2 regions of the Nitrospira sp. Ecomares 2.1 genome follow, and region 2 is predicted to be linked to the other one. Evidence: riboswitches for the same ligand, from Rfam matches in the RefSeq annotation. Region 2 holds a riboswitch; the other holds the start of a gene.
The links. Region 2 has a riboswitch for cyclic di-GMP ahead of ACWHYD_RS15095 (fibronectin type III domain-containing protein). Riboswitches for the same ligand answer to the same signal wherever they lie in the genome.

Region 1 (7,882 bases), 1.4 Mb from region 2:
TGTCGAAGCGGTCGGGAAAAGCCGGAGGGTTTGCGATTGGGGTTCTCGTGGTCATCGGGTTTTATCTATTAAATGTGCTGGGAGAGTTTCTCGTGACGACTTTGGTGATTTCTCCATTAGCTGGCGCATGGATGCCAAACATCATCCTGGCCTGCCTGACAGGATTCTTACTATTTCAAGCACGAAAGCAATGATCAAGAAATTTTTCAACCAGATTTAGATCATGAAGAAAATTTCTTGGTATGTGTTTGGAAAATTTAGCCGGGTCTTCCTGATGTGTCTTGTAACGGTGTTGACGATTTATCTCGTCGTGGATTTTTTCGAAAAATTAAGAAAATTTTTAAAATATGATGCGGACTTAACGGTTATTTTTAGCTTTTTTGTCTATCGAATCCCTGAAATTGCCTTTTTACTGGCCCCGCTGGCGGCCCTGATGGCCTCAATTTTGACGGTTGGTGGGCTTAACCGGACTCGTGAAATTACGGCGATGCGCAGTTGCGGGTTAAGTTTTTATCAAATTGCCATTCCCTTTTTTGTTTTTGGTGCGCTCGTGAGTGTCGTGGGTCTGAGTTTGACGGCTGTGTTGATTCCTCTGGCCAATATCAAAGCCGAATATGTCCAATCGGTCCTGATTCAAAATAAACCAGAGCCCCTCTCACTCACTCCGGAAGGTTTGTGGCTCAGGGTGGGACGAAATCACCTTTTGCGTATTGATTCGGTGACAGAGGATGGACATCGTTTGAATGGTATTCACCAGTACACACTCGATGATCGCTTCAATCTCAAGGGAATTCTTGAAGGGGAATGGGCAACATTTGTCGATGAGGAATGGGTGATTGAGCATGTGATTCAACGAACATTTCAGGAAGAAGAACGCATGCAAGTGAATGGCATGCCACGGCAGGTGTTGCGCCTCTCTCTCACGCCTGATGATTTTCAGAATTGGCTATCTCAGTCTCCAGAGCACATGTCGTTGTATGAATTGCATGATTATATTCAGAGAGTAATTGAAGATGGCCATAGTCCTCATCGTTTTTTAACTGATTATTGGGCTCGTTTTGCGTACTCCATCGTTCCTCTGGTGATGACATTGCTAGGGATCTCGGTGAGTCTTCGAGGAAGTGGTGTGCGTGGGGTGGGAGTGGCGAAAGGGCTTGGGCAAACTCTGGCAATTGGATTTTTCTTCTGGGCCGCACATTCCGTGGGTATTGTTTTAGGACGCAATGGAGCGGTGTTACCGATCATTGGTAGTTGGATTGCCACAGCCATGTTTTTGGTCATCGGAATTAACCTTTTTTTGAAGCTAAAATGAGGGAATCGCGATTGCCTTGAAGATTGCTCCGACAAATGTGTGATTGAAAATTTCGTCTTTGTTTGCTGGCACCATTAGTGTTTGTTCCTGATGCTGTGCAATGTATGAATTTGTCAATTTCCCTCATGAACACGCAAGGTTTTTTCTTAACTCCCCCTGTCTTGAATCCGATAACACTTGCACAGAGACAGAGCTTGAAGGGTAGAGGAGGCCCCAATGCTTTCAGGCAGACAGTGGATCGGAAATTTCAAAAACTCACCACTTACATAAGGTTGTGATTATCGGATAACAAATTCAACAGGTGACAAGGGCAAACTATCCGTGAGGGTAGGGCGCAAAGCCAAGAAACCCTGAGAGCGTGGTTGTTTTAGGGTTCGTCTGGTTACCGAACTGTGTTGGTAGGTCCATGCGTTCGTTCATGCGCCCATTCCCTGGAATTGGGCGCTTTTTTTTGGTCACAAGGAAAGGCCGAAATATGGACGATGACGCGCAACATTTCACAGAGCCAGCACTTGGCATCAAAGAGCTCGACTCGTCTTGCCTTGGCTCAGTTAGTCAGGACAAACCAGAAAATGGAGAAGCGCAGGACCGGCTTGATCAGGAACATGTTACTCGGATTTTATTGGAGTTTCTCCCGATCATTCGCCGGATGGCTGGAGTTATGGCGTTCAAGAATCCCTTTTCCCTGGATGTCGAGGATTTGACGAGCGCCGGGGCAATGGGTTTGTTGTCCGCGTTAAAGCGCTATGATCCAACACGGGATATCAAATTTAGAACATTTGCCGAATATCGCATCCGTGGCATGATGTTAGATGAAATTCGGGCAATGGATTGGGTTCCTCGGTCTGTTCGATCCCGTCGAGATCAAGTGCGACAAATTGTTGAAGAACATCTTCAGAAAAACGGGACGCCACCGACTTCACAGGAATTGGCTGCGCTATTGGGCGTTCCCATTGATGAAATAGAGGGAGTGGGAGGGTGTGATCCTCGTCTAATTAGTCTGGACGAGCCGGTTGGGCAAGGAGAAGATGAATGTACGCTTCGTGATGTTTTGCCGGATGTTAACCATCTTGACCCTTTTGTGGCCTGTGCGGACGCAGAAATGAAGGCGGCATTATCAGCGGCCCTTGAGACATTATCGGCACGCCAGCAAGAAGTACTTCAGTCCTATTATCACACCGGATTAACGATGAAGGAAATTGGTCACCAAATGGGGCTTACCGAATCTGGCGTCTGTCGGGTGCATTCCGGTGCACTCCGACATTTACGCATAGAGTTGAAACGTATTGAGGATGGGGGACGCAGTCCGACTCGGCCTAAGAATTTGCGAAAAACGCGTGCAGGCAATGACTAGTTAAATGGTGTGCTTATTAAAGAATTCGTGTCCGCCAATTTGGGCCACTTTTCGGTTGACCTGAGCCCAATGGGGGGTCTTGACCAGTTTGGGATTATAAAACAGCACAGCCCCATCCACTACCTTCCGACCGTCTTGCACAAGCCTCCAGGCTAATAAACTTTCTTGCATTTTTCGATTCGTTTGATCAAATTTCACTTCGTTTGGATTCCGCCCGATCCATGGCTCAAACTGTTTGGCACGAAGAACCGTGCCCTTGACCGTGCCATCGCTGTGGTATTTGTGAGTCATCCGGTTCCGAATGACGGCCGCAACGCCTAACTTTCCAGCAAAACTTTCCCCACGGGCTTCCAGGTAGATTGTTAGGGCGGCTAATGTATCGTCGCTGTGGGTGGAATCCTTCGTCTGGGTCATTTCTAGCGGCAATGATGAGCCAGGCGAAGAAGACGAAAGAACCAAAGCGATATCAGCCGAATTTACGTGAGTAGGGGAGACCGGGATTAAGCATAAAAAGAAGGTTTCTAGGCCAATGATGAGGATAAAAGGCAAAAGTCTTTTGTTTTGTTTCATTTTATCCCTTTTTTAGTGGTGATGGGTTTAAATTGTTTGCGCGTTGTTTTTTTAATAAAGGAGCTAAGTTCAATGTAATGCTTTTTGGATAAAATCTTTCGCAAGGTATATGCCATTGAAGTTTTAGATTGTTCAATGGCTCGTTTCTATGGGAGTCTTGTATTGTAGTGGGGAGTTTGGTGTTAGGCCTTTTGGATTTTTATAAATTACAAGTGGCCTTCCCTACAGCATTATGTCGTGGTTCCGGGACATCATAGACAAGGGGAAACGGTTTTTTTTTAAATAGGCATTGGAAACAGGGAGATTTCGGGATTCTCCTACTGATTAAAAATCCGACAATCTTAAAATTGGGTAATTGAATCAGCGGAAAATGGGGTGAACAACCTGGGAATCTATCGAGAATGCTGCATATTCCAAGATTTTAGTGAGGGAGGAGATCATGAGGGCTTTGTCGGCGAGCAAAAGAGCATGGGAACTGATGGTGTGTTTCGGCGTGGGAGTAATTCTTCTGGTTACGTTGCCGCATTCCAATGGTTGGGCTCAGTCAGACCAAATTCCTATCTTGACTAGTAAGCCTCTCGCGCATGCTAAAGTGTTTTTGAGTGCCGGAGATTACCGGCGAGCGGTGGAGGCTTGCCAAAAAAATATTGACCGCAACCCCTCGGTTGAAGCGTATGTTTATTTGGCCTACGTATATCAGGCAATTGATGGTTATTTAGGATCATTAGCGAAGCAGGAGGATTATGTGAAAGTAGAGCAGTTAGCTTTGAATTTGACCGCACGGGACATTCTTGATCTCATTGATCCGCCAAATGTCATGCCTCGTATGGCGCAAGAGCTTATTCATGAAGGTATTCGACAACAATTTGACGTGACAGCAGCGATGGCCAATCGGTTGAGTCGGACACAGACGGAAGAATTATGGGCACAACAAACCCGGTGGCGCGAATTGAATCCTGATTCATGGTGGACCGGCACACCGGATGAATGGCAGTGGTGAATTCGGTTCCTGTCATTTCTGCGAGTGTTAGAGATCCCTCAAATCATAGGGGGTAGCCCTCATTGCTAGCTAAGCCTGTATGAATGAGTTGACAGTCCGACAAGAGCGGTTTTAGGATGCCATCAGAGCTGGGCATTTTGTCGTATTTATCCAAGGAGGCAGTCAGTGTCTGATTTAGTGGCCAAAGCGGATGCAACGAATTGGGATGGGGAAGTGCTGAAATCTTCAGAGGTGGTCATGGTGGATTTCTGGGCGGTCTGGTGTGGACCCTGTCAAATGGTGGCCCCAATCGTCGATGAGCTCGCACAGGAGTATCAAGGCAAGCTTAAAGTCATGAAGCTCAACACCGATGATGCCCCCGAAGTTGCGGGACAATACCAAATCATGAGCATTCCCAGTATCCTCTTTTTTAAGGGTGGCCAAGTTGTCGAAAAAATTGTTGGAGCAAGACCAAAGCAACAATTTAAACAAATCATTGACTCGCTCCTGGCTCAATCTACTTCCCCTGCCTGATCAGTGGGGCCGATGACTCGGTGTTATGCTGACCGAGCTGCGTATTTCCAATTTTGCTCTCATTGATCAACTTCATCTGGAGCTCCCGCCTGGATTTCTTGTCCTGACGGGGGAGACCGGAGCTGGAAAATCTCTCCTCATTGATGCCCTGGTATTACTTACCGGCGGGCGAGCCTCTGCAGAGCATATTCGGTTTGGTGCTGACGAAGCCCTGTTAGAAGCCTGTTTTATTCTTCCCGCGACACATCATCTCACGATCAGGTTACAACGGGACGGATACCTCCTGCCGGATCAACAGGACCTTATCGTTCGTCGGTTGTTGTCGCGGTCAGGAAAGAACCGCAATTTCCTCAATGGGCAACTGGCCCCTCTTCAAACGATTCAAGACATTGGTTCCCAGTTGGTAGATATCCATGGCCAACATGACCAGCAATCACTGCTTTCCGCTAAGACCCAGCTCAAATTGCTGGATGCATTTGGAAATCTTGAGGATGTCGTAGGTCGCTATCAACAGATGCATCGTGAATGGTTTGAGAAAAAGGCGGCTCTAGATGAATACGTAGAGAAGATACGGGATCAAGCCAATAGGCAGGATATCCTTCAATACCAATATGACGAGTTGGTCAAGATGCAGTTGCAGTCTGGAGAAGAAGAGTCTCTAAGCCAGGAATACCATCGATTGAAACATAGCGGTCGATTAGGAGAGTTATCGAATCAAGCTTTTACTGCGTTACATGAAGGAGAACGATCTGTTCTGGATCACCTGGGTGAGGTGACTGAGCGGGTACAAGAACTTGCGAAAATAGATGCGCAAGGTGAACCATGGGTCCCATTGTTGGAAGCAGCGACCGTGGCGTTGCGGGAGGTGACGGATAATCTTCGAGATTATCGGAATCAGATAGAGTATGACCCGGAGCGAATGGATCTGATTGATAGTCGGTTGGCCGGTCTTCAGCGGCTTAAAAAGAAATATGGAAAGCCGATCGAAGATTTAGTGGAACTTACCACTATCCTGAAGCAAGACTTGGCGTTACTCCAAAATGGAGAAGAGCAAGTGGCGCATTTGCAAGCAGAAGTGACCAGTCGATATGAATCGATGAAGGCCTCGGCTGAAGAATTATCGGCCAGGCGGAAAACAGTTGCGAAGCATTTGGTCAAGGAGATCAAGCAGGAATTAGCGGCTCTGAAAATGTCGACAATGGAGGTGCAGGTTAATATTGAGATGGCCAATGGAGATACCGGAATTGGTTTGACAGGAATGGATCGTGTTGAGATGCTCCTGGCTCCCAACCCGGGAGAACCGCTCATGCCATTGGGCCGAATTGCATCGGGTGGAGAATTGTCTCGAATCATGTTGGCCTTAAAAACCGTGTTTGCGGAGAATGATCAGACTCCCGTCGTTATTTTCGATGAAATTGACAGTGGTATAGGCGGGGAAGCGGGAATGGTCATGGGGAGTCGTTTGCGTCAATTGGCGAAATTTCATCAAGTATGTTGTATCACCCATCTCCCACAGATTGCCTCGCAGGCTCATGCACAATTCGTGGTGGAGAAAACAACGCTAGATGACCGAACGCAGACGAAAGTACATGAAGTCACTGGAGTACATCGGGAAACCGAAATCGCTCGCATGTTGGGTGGTGGCACCCTGACCCCAACCATCAGAAAGACCGCCGGTGAAATGCTGGATCGGGGAAGCAGCCCTCACGTAGGCGTCGGTCTCCAAAAGCCAAGAAAGAAACCTGCCAAGACCTAATCTAATTTTGAATGACCCGGTACATTCAGGTAGCCATTCATGAACGGGTGGATAACTTATTCTCTGTCTGAGAGAATTGTTAAGATTCGGGTTTCTCAAAAACCTCATAACCATTCATTGTGAAGCTAACGCATAGTCTCAGCTAAAAGTCCCGTCGGCACAATGGATGAAAAGTCGTTCGTTGGGAAGATCCAATCGATAAAAAGGTGAACGCCATGCCCTACGACATCGACGACCGCGGTCCTCTTAGTATCGTCGACCTCGATCCGTTAAACCGGCAGATTCTGGTCTTTCATCAAGGTAAAGCGTGTTCACTCGATGCCTTAGATGCAGGGTTGGACCGCAAAATGTCGATCAGTGTGAGATGAGGCCGAAGTAATTGTTTTATTATCGTTTCGTGAGAATGCGGTGAAAGGCATGTTAAACTAGGGTCAATGATGGTTTTAAAAAAATGGATCAGCGTAAATGTTGGAGCGTGGAGGAATGAAGGAGATTGCATATGCTCGATCCAACGGTAAATGACATTGATCAACTGTTGACTGAGACGATCCAGACACTCAAGCTTGAGGAGGTTTCCCGTCACTATCGGGATCAGGGTGAGTTTGTGGCTTTGGAGCATTTCATGCCCACTCAGGTAGTTCAGGAGTTTATGCGGGAAGTAGAGCGCGTGCGGCCCCAGATCAATCGTAATTTTATACCAGGGCATAAAAAGGGGGGAAGTGTCAGCTTTTATCTTCTGCAGCAATCAGCTCCCGCAATTCTTGCGTTCTATCAGCATCAGGGTTGGATTAATCTCCTGAGCCAGATTGCCGGAGTTCCGTTAATGCTGTGCCCTGAAGAGGATCCCCATTCCTGTGCGCTGTATTTTTATACCGAGGCAGGAGACCATATTGGGTATCATTATGACACCTCATATTACAAAGGTGAACGATTTACGGTATTACTGGGTTTGCAGGATCAATCGAGCAGTCGACTGGTCTGCCGTCTCCATACCAAGGAACAGGGTCGAGAGGTTAAAGAACTATCCCTCAGGACTGACCCCGGCACATATATTTTCTTTAATGGCGATAAATTGCATCATGCCGTGACGCCGCTTGGGGCTGGGGAAGAGCGGATTGTGCTGACGCTCCAATACGTCACTAATCCCTCAATGGGGCTGGCTCAACGCTGGTTCTCAAATATGAAAGATGCTGTGGGATATTTTGGATGGTCGGCCATGTTTCGAAAACCTCACCGTTAAAGACTGGTTCCATATCCTTCCTCAGTGCAACCCAATCAACACCACGGTTGTATTATCTTCTCCACCTAATTGGTTGGCAGTACCCACAAGTGTACGACATATGGCTTCAGCGTGCGGAGCTTCCTGGCCGACAATCG
Region 2 (7,882 bases):
CAACCTCTGTTGCAGGATTTAGGATGGGTATTTGAAGCTGACGTGAGTTTTCCAATTCGAAATGATGTCAACGGGGACGAAAAGGCAGACCTCGTCTGGCGCAATACCAGCACGTGGGCTGTTGCGATTTGGTTGATGAACGGTCCTACGATTGCTTCCTCCGGTTCATTGGGCGTGGTGTCGTCGAAGTGGCAGGTTGCCGGTATCGGAGATGTCAATGAGGATGGGAAAGCAGATGTGATCTGGCGCCACAGCGATACCGGAACGGTAGCGGTGTGGCTGATGAATGGTCTCACTGTCATGTCGGTGGGTTTTCCGGGTAGTGTCTCTCTGGATTGGCAAATCGCGAGTGTGGGTGATGTTAACGGCGATGGGAGGGCAGACGTCGTTTGGCTAAACACGAGTAGTGGAGAAGTGACGATTTGGTTAATGAGCGGCTCCACGATTGCTTCTTCCGGCCACTTGGGTGCGGTGCCGTTGGAGTGGAAAATGGCCGGAATGGGAGATATGAATGCCGATGGAAAAGCGGATCTTATATGGAGGAATACCCTTACCGGCGCAGTGGAAACGTGGCTAATGCAGGGGCTCACGGTCCTGTCAATAGGTTTCACCGGTGGGGTCTCCACGGATTGGCAGATTGCGGGGGTGGGTGATGTGAATGATGACGGGATGGGGGATTTGGTTTGGCGCAAAACGAGTAACGGGGAGGTTGCAATTTGGTTAATGAATGGAGTGACTCTCAGTTCGCCGGGGTTTTTTGGCGTGGTCCCTCAGGGGTGGGAGATTGCTAACACCAGTGATGTCAATGGGGATGGGCGCGCAGATATTATTTGGCGTAATAAGCAGACGGGTACGGTGGCGGTGTGGATAATGAATGGGCTCGCAATCACGTCGATAGGCTTTCCGGGAAGTGCCTCAACCAACTGGAAAATTCAGCATTAGGTGAATTGTATAAGGAGGTTTACAACCCTGTGTCCTAGCCAAACTAAAGTGATGAACATAAAGGGTCTTCTCCTAATGTAGGCTCGTTCAAGTGCGAGAGGCACATGACCAGGGGTTTGGGTAGCCGTTTTGGATGTGAGGCCTGGAAAAGTTTACTCAAGGAGACCCTGTCTTTGGCAGGTTGCTCTGTTTCTATACGGTCAAATTGTGTTGAGCCATTTTTCATTGAGATTATTTTAACTGGGGATGCATGCTTTGTATGGGAGCGTGAATATGCTGATGGTCAATGTGAAATGGTGGTGGGCAGCTATGCTTGGAGGCAGCATTTTGCTTGCAGTACCTGGGCATTCCGAAATTAGTGCGATTATGGGCGATGTGATTGGGCACTTTTTTTCTGCGCTGATCTTAGCGATTGTGCCGATTCTGGGATATCGTCTTTTTTATCATCGAATCGGTGAGAATGAAATCACATATATTTTTGGTGCTGCCTGGGTCTACCTTGTTATATCGCAATTGTTTGGATGGTGAGGGAAATTTCAACTTCAAACCCTCGATTATAGACATTCCCTTGGATTTAAGGCTTGGTCTACCCATTCTAAATCAAAAAATAGGGGAGAGGATCATAGAACGGTTGAAGTTCATTAATGTGGTAGATTCCCACACTCCAGAGGTGGAATGCTTGGTGGTACCCCTGGGCAGAGCGATGCGTTGGAAGGGTTCGCTCGCTCTCTGTGGGATGTCCGTACAAAAGCTTTATTTTGATCCCAGCGAATGAAGGAAAACTAACAGACATGTCCATGTTTGGTAATTGTAACGCACCTGGTAGTTTCTTGAGAAAGGAATTTCTTTCTTCACTGAATCCTTATGGACCGAGCCATGTGGAGATTTTCAATGACTGGCCAAACTTCTTGGATTTCGGACTGGGCAATATTAGGTTAGAGGTTCGTTAGATTATTGCGTCTGTTCAATCATAGTATTGAGTCATGAATCATACTATTCATTTTCCTTATTTTTTGTGATTAAGGTTCGGGCGATTTCATAAATTCTTGAGAAATTGACAGTTCCCTCCCCTAGCATTTAAGGATCTGGCAAATGTTCCGATGAAGCATCCAGTATTAAAAACGGTCATAACCTGAAAAAGGCAAACCATCTGAAAGGGTGGGACGCAAAGCCATGGGCCTACTTCTTGGAGTTCAAGATAAGGTTGCCAGGTTGCCAGGCAAGTCACAGAGTCTCCTTGATCAAAAGCGACGTGGCTTCGCTCGGCATGACTCACATGCATAAAGGAGATCTCGTATGGCAGACGATCAAGGTTTCTCTCGAGTAGGTGTTCCCCGTCCCAATTCTTCTCGATTCGCGTTTAGTTTATTATGGGCCATTGTCATTTTTCTCTGCTTCTCCCACTCCAATGCATTGGCGGGAGAAGTCACCCTAGCCTGGAATCCTCCTTCCGCTGAATATGGAGGATTTATCATAGCCTACGGGACTTCAAGCGGCAGTTATTCCCAGACTCAAGATGTCGGATCCCAAGCCATCTATACCTTAACAAGCCTGATTCCCGGTCAAACGTATTATATTGCGGTCAAGGCATACGACCGGAATCGGAAAATCGAAAGTCCCTATTCGAACCAGGTCAGTGTAACTGTGCCGATTGTTGCGGCACGTCCTGCTCCTCCTAGGAATGTCCAAGTTTATTGAAATTTAACATCGTCATCTGCGACAAATATTTACTGGGAGTTTGTATTGGTAGACAGGTCGCATCCCGGAAATGTGGTTAGCTGAATTCTCTTGGGTCTTGTACGGTGAGATCCGTCATAATGAAGACGCCTACTTCCGGGGCAATTTGCAGAACGAGGATGTACTGCAAAGGTCGCATTTAAAAATAATTTTCCTCAGGCGATATGGCGTTATTTATAAGGATGGATTATCGGACGGAGACGATCACATGAAATCTCATAAGTATTCTTCAATTTTTTCAAATCTCACTTCGTCGGATTTTTGCTAACCCTCCCCAAGTAACTTTACGGGAAATCCGGCATCCGTGCCGGATTTCACCAATTCAAATTTCATAAAATAGTTTGCTCCGCTTCGCAATCGTTGTTAATCTTCTCCATTGGGCTTCGACAGACGTGGTTTCCTGGAATTTGACTGTACGTCGTGCGGTATTATCTGTTCCCCCCCCCCTGGATCGACTTTATCCGATAATTTTGGTAATCATCCCATTGCAAGAAAAATTTCCTAGAAGGAAAATATTCTCATACAAAAATCGATGACTGTTTCTTCTGTCGGTTCCTATGGTAAGGTCCGTTCCTTATCGGAGCACTCATTTTGTAATTGACTTAACAAGGGGATGAGGGCACCATATTTAAATGTGATTAAGCTCCACTATTTTCGAATCCTCTTCTGAATCTACCCGGATATTTGAATTGATTAGTGAGTATGGTTATTTGATGATTAATTGCGTATGGCCAAAAACAAGAGCGCTGTGTCTTTTCCCATTTTGCACGATGCGTGAGCGGAAATGGGGTCTTGTTCTTTTTCTAACATGTCTCATTTTTTGTGAGGTTTTTGTCCCGGGCACGGTGAAGGCTCAATCCTTTTCTGATATGGGACTATTTTATTTCACTGGGTCTCACCGACCTATCCAAAATCGGAGCGGGCTTTTTCGTGAATATCTGACGGGAAATGGTATGGGGGATGGTCTCAAAGCCGGTCCGGTTCAGCTCCATCCGTTTTTAGGTGTATCGGAAGTGTTTACAGACAATGTGTTTAAGAGAGACACAAACACGAAAAGTGACTTTCTTACGACCATCGCACCAGGGATTCAGGCGTTCATGCCGTTTGGTGGAGGTAAGCATTCCGTTCTTCTTGACTACCGCGCTGCCCAATTTCTCTACAAAAAATTCACCGACAATAATGCTTTGGCTCAAGATGCTCTTGGCCATGTAAGCTTGAATTATCCTGGTGGGTTAGCAATAGACTTGCAAGGAGGCCATTTAGAAGGGTTTGACCCGAGAGGGTCGGAGGTGGATACTCAACAAAAGGATATTACCAAGTGGAATGTGAATCAGTTTTTAGGCCAAATTGAATTCACGGGGCAAAAGGCAGGTATCCGTCTTCGCACGTATTTTGATGATTTAAATTACACAAACAATGGTCAGGATGCCCCGCGGGACCGGACCCGTGCTGGGGCCAATCTCAGTGTATCTGTAAGTGTAACCCACTCAACTCGAGCCCTTCTTGGCGTTCGAATGGTCAACAATGATTATAATACGAATACGCAGCAGAATAGTTTCGGTTACGGGGCGTATACGGGCTTCAGTATAGCCCCTACCCGCCAGTTATCGGGAGAACTCAATGTAGGGTACCAGGTTTTGAATTTTGACCATGCGGCTATCGATGAAAACTCCGCCCGTGGCCAAGCTCTTCTTGCAAAGGGTTTAAGCTTAGGATCGGCGCAGCGGACCTTCTTTTACATGCGAGGAAATTTGGATTGGAACCCTACGTCTCGGTTAAGTTTTCGTCTCCGCCCCTTTTCAACAATTAATCAGTCAGCGGTTCAGAATACTTCCACGTATAAGCGAATTGGCGTTGACGTTTATGGGAAACAGTCATTTACGGACCGGTTTGCCCTGCGTGGAAATTTTTACTACGCCAACGATAATTTTGATACCAATAGAACGGATGATCGATTTCGTTTGCGGATAGGACCGGAATATCGTACGGTTAAATGGTTGGGATTTCGTTTAGATTATATTTTCGAGAAGAGAACCTCAAACATCGACAATTTTGATTTCAATAGTAATACGATCATGCTTTCAATCCAAGGGATTATCTAGTAAAACAGAATGCACCCTTAATCCGCCCCAATTCTTTCCAAACTGTTCCTTGCCCTTTGACAGTTGTGTGACAAGTATTTTCCTGTTCTCTTGAGATCACCCTGTGGCGGTAATCCCCCTATCTCGTTTGATCAGCATGCGGAGAAATCCTCATGGATCTCTCCAATATGAATTTCAAAATTTTCGCACTCTTAACTCTTGTTCAGGAGATTGAGATTAATTGAGAGTGATGCGAAAATATGAAAAATAGATAGAGGTTTGAGGGTTTTCGTCTACTCCAGATTGAAATTGAGCTAGTTCAACTGTTTGATTGGGAAAGGAGATGTGCCATGAGATCCGGTCAAAAAATACCGTCTAGATGGATAAATGGGCTGATTCTGGCGGCCTTAATCCTTTTGGTATGCCTCAGAGGAGGGGTACTCGCTTTGACACCTGAGGTCCCTCTACAGGTTGAGGGGGATCGGTTAACAGGTCATCTGTCACAGGTGACCTTACGAACGGTATTGGAGCAATTACAGAAACAGTTGGGTATAAAATATGAGGCCCCCGTTGAGGAAATGAATAAAGTCATTTCCGTCGATTTGCAGCAGGAGAAGATACTTCCTGCATTGGCAAAAATTTTGGCGCAGTGGGATTATGCATTCACGGTCAATGCGGCGGGACGCTTACAATTTCTCTATGTGACACCAAAAGCCTCACCAGCAGAAACGGTGTCTGAGGCGAGGAACCCATCAGAGGTTGGTTCTTCAAATGCATTGGGCGAAACGGATTTCCGTTCAGACCGTCAGGGGGAGCCAGTGGAAGAGGAATTGGATGCCCCTCCATTTCTGTCTCAGGATGGGGAGCCTGATGCAAACTTCCCACCGTCGGCCTCATCCTTTTCATCTTCTCCGGAAGGGAGCTCTGACTTAAGAGCTCCTGTGGTGGGTGTCCCCATGGATATTCAGCCGGTACCAGCTGGAACCACCATGCCCATGATTCCGGCAAGTAGTGGTAGTGGGATGCAAGTGACGCCTTCGGCCAATTCACTGGACATGCCAATCATTCCGGCCACAGCCTACCCACCGATGGAGATTGAGCCGGTGCCAAGCTACCTGCAAGAAGAGATGCTTAGAGATATGCAACCGTAATCGGAGAGTCGAGTGACAAAAGATATATTTGTCAATGAGTCTTAAGCCATGAAAGTCTCATGAGAATAATAGACGAGAAAACCCCCGAAACGCGCGTCGAAGGGTTGAGTCTTTCCACGCGGGGTTTATTGTGAAGATATCTGCCTCCACCCTCCCTGAGGGCTTGTTGGTTTATGGAAGAGCTGTCTTCAGTTGTGAGTCCCTATCTTTTTACTCTCTCAAAAAATTTTCTCCAATTGACATGAATGCCGTCAATGCCCTCAACAGCGCTTAAAATGTTTGCTAGGATTTTTCTGCAACTGGTTAGGGGAAGAAATGGGCACCGTTTTTGGTGTCCCTGATTCTGTCGGATTTAGTGTAGGCTGCAAAGGGATACATATTTACGGGTTTGTGACGAAAGTTTATTGGAAGTGATTAGAGGGGAGGTTGTAATTGAGCGTGGCGATTAACTTCAGTTGGTTCCCAAGTCTGCTGTGGAAGATACGATTGTCGCTGAGCCTGCAAAATCTCCAGTATAGTCAACTAGGTCCTCGAATCCGTGATGACGCACAGATGGAACCCTAGATTCCCCAAAAGCCGGCATTCATGCGAAATGCTTGTGTGTCCCGTGATTGCCAGAAGGAGAGCCCGCTCAGGATCTGATAAAGTATTGTTTTCGAAATTTTAAATAAAGGGTATGAACTCTGAATCTTAGTAGCGCAATATGCAGACGCCAATCCTCTTGTGGCCGAGAATGCTGGGGACAACAATCGTTTTTTGCCGCACAGTAGCATGTTTTGGCATGTGCTTTTGTCCAGTAACGACCTTTTGTCAGCTAGAAACAAATAAAATGCGATCAATGACTTGAATTGGCCTCACTTGTCCATATCCAGTATATGGGGTTTGTCTGGGGGATTGAGATGCTGTCCTATCAGATACCTTGAGGTTCCTACTGAAGTGTTGATCGCGGAAGTGCGCAAAGGTCTTACGGGTTTCCCTCCCCGGTACACTGAAATGCCATCTAGCCGATCCCCTGTGTTTTGAGAATCTTTTGTGATTAATGCTTTGGACTCTGGGTGAGGAGTGGCCTAATCTAAGGCTTTCAGCTACTGGCCGGGAGAGGGCTAACTGCTGGCCTGTGTTGGCTCGGTGGTTGGCGGCTATTTTGGTGACTTGTGCATGCTGTATCGGGTACAGGAGGAAACGTTTTCCCTGTATCCAAATGCTTTGCTGGTTTACCGGGCAATGGAGAATGGGCTAATATTTGTTGGCATGGTACTCATTTGTTTTTTTTTACCACGGCTGTTAGGGTGTTGGACTGAGCACGCATTAGGATGGGTTTATCCTCACTAGGCTTTCAATATTTCTCCTATTTTTCCCAAAAATACGGCAATGGAATCTTGAGAAAGCCTTGGCAGAGTAAATGGCCCAGTCCATGTTGGCCGTATACTTGATGATATGGTGTTGATTTGATATACGTTAAAATTGTTCTATTTGGCCTTTTCCCCCCTTCAGTAATGAAAATGAAATCTTCCCGAAACTTGAGTGGGTAAATCCTTTCTGCCGCATACCCCAAATGGATAGGATTTTTCCACTTCCTGGTCACCCACCCCTTTAATTCCATCGGTTTATTTGCTGGTTTTGAGAATGTAGGTTGAAGGTTCGAGTCAAGGGCCTATCAGTGTGAGGATTTCATGCTGAGAGATTTGCTAACTTAGCCTTGCGGATAAAGGGTGTTGCATGAGGGAGGAATGATTTTTTAACTTCCCACTCGGTCCATCTACTGAAATTAGGGCAACGATAATTTTGGATGAGAGTGATAATTAACCGATGAATAATGCGTATAATCCCTTTTCGCCATTGATCTGTGCCTGGGAGCACAGAACTTTGATTGCTCGTCTTGCCAAGCGAGAGATCGATGCGCGTTATCGAGGGTCGATGCTTGGGGTCATCTGGGCCTTTGTTGTCCCGATTTTGATGCTGGGGGTGTAT

Region 1: linked by a shared signal. The riboswitch ahead of ACWHYD_RS08695 (sigma-70 family RNA polymerase sigma factor) and the one ahead of ACWHYD_RS15095 (fibronectin type III domain-containing protein) in region 2 are both predicted to bind cyclic di-GMP.

Annotation. Positions count from the first base shown of each region.
Region 1 covers NZ_OZ224219.1:1,997,498-2,005,379, forward strand. Annotated here, with positions in the region: gene ACWHYD_RS08685 (LptF/LptG family permease) at 1-194, shown strand, start outside; gene lptG (LPS export ABC transporter permease LptG) at 224-1,312, shown strand; cyclic di-GMP riboswitch class I at 1,612-1,702, shown strand; gene ACWHYD_RS08695 (sigma-70 family RNA polymerase sigma factor) at 1,788-2,666, shown strand; gene ACWHYD_RS08700 (cell wall hydrolase) at 2,667-3,236, opposite strand; gene ACWHYD_RS08705 (hypothetical protein) at 3,676-4,236, shown strand; gene trxA (thioredoxin) at 4,402-4,749, shown strand; gene recN (DNA repair protein RecN) at 4,775-6,505, shown strand; gene ACWHYD_RS08720 (HalD/BesD family halogenase) at 7,005-7,745, shown strand; gene ACWHYD_RS08725 (Stp1/IreP family PP2C-type Ser/Thr phosphatase) at 7,767-7,882, opposite strand, start outside.
Region 2 covers NZ_OZ224219.1:3,414,804-3,422,685, reverse strand. Annotated here, with positions in the region: gene ACWHYD_RS15105 (FG-GAP-like repeat-containing protein) at 1-942, shown strand, start outside; gene ACWHYD_RS15100 (hypothetical protein) at 1,216-1,470, shown strand; cyclic di-GMP riboswitch class I at 2,073-2,162, shown strand; gene ACWHYD_RS15095 (fibronectin type III domain-containing protein) at 2,239-2,640, shown strand; gene ACWHYD_RS15090 (outer membrane beta-barrel protein) at 3,633-4,781, shown strand; gene ACWHYD_RS15085 (hypothetical protein) at 5,207-5,911, shown strand; gene ACWHYD_RS15080 (ABC transporter permease) at 7,721-7,882, shown strand, end outside.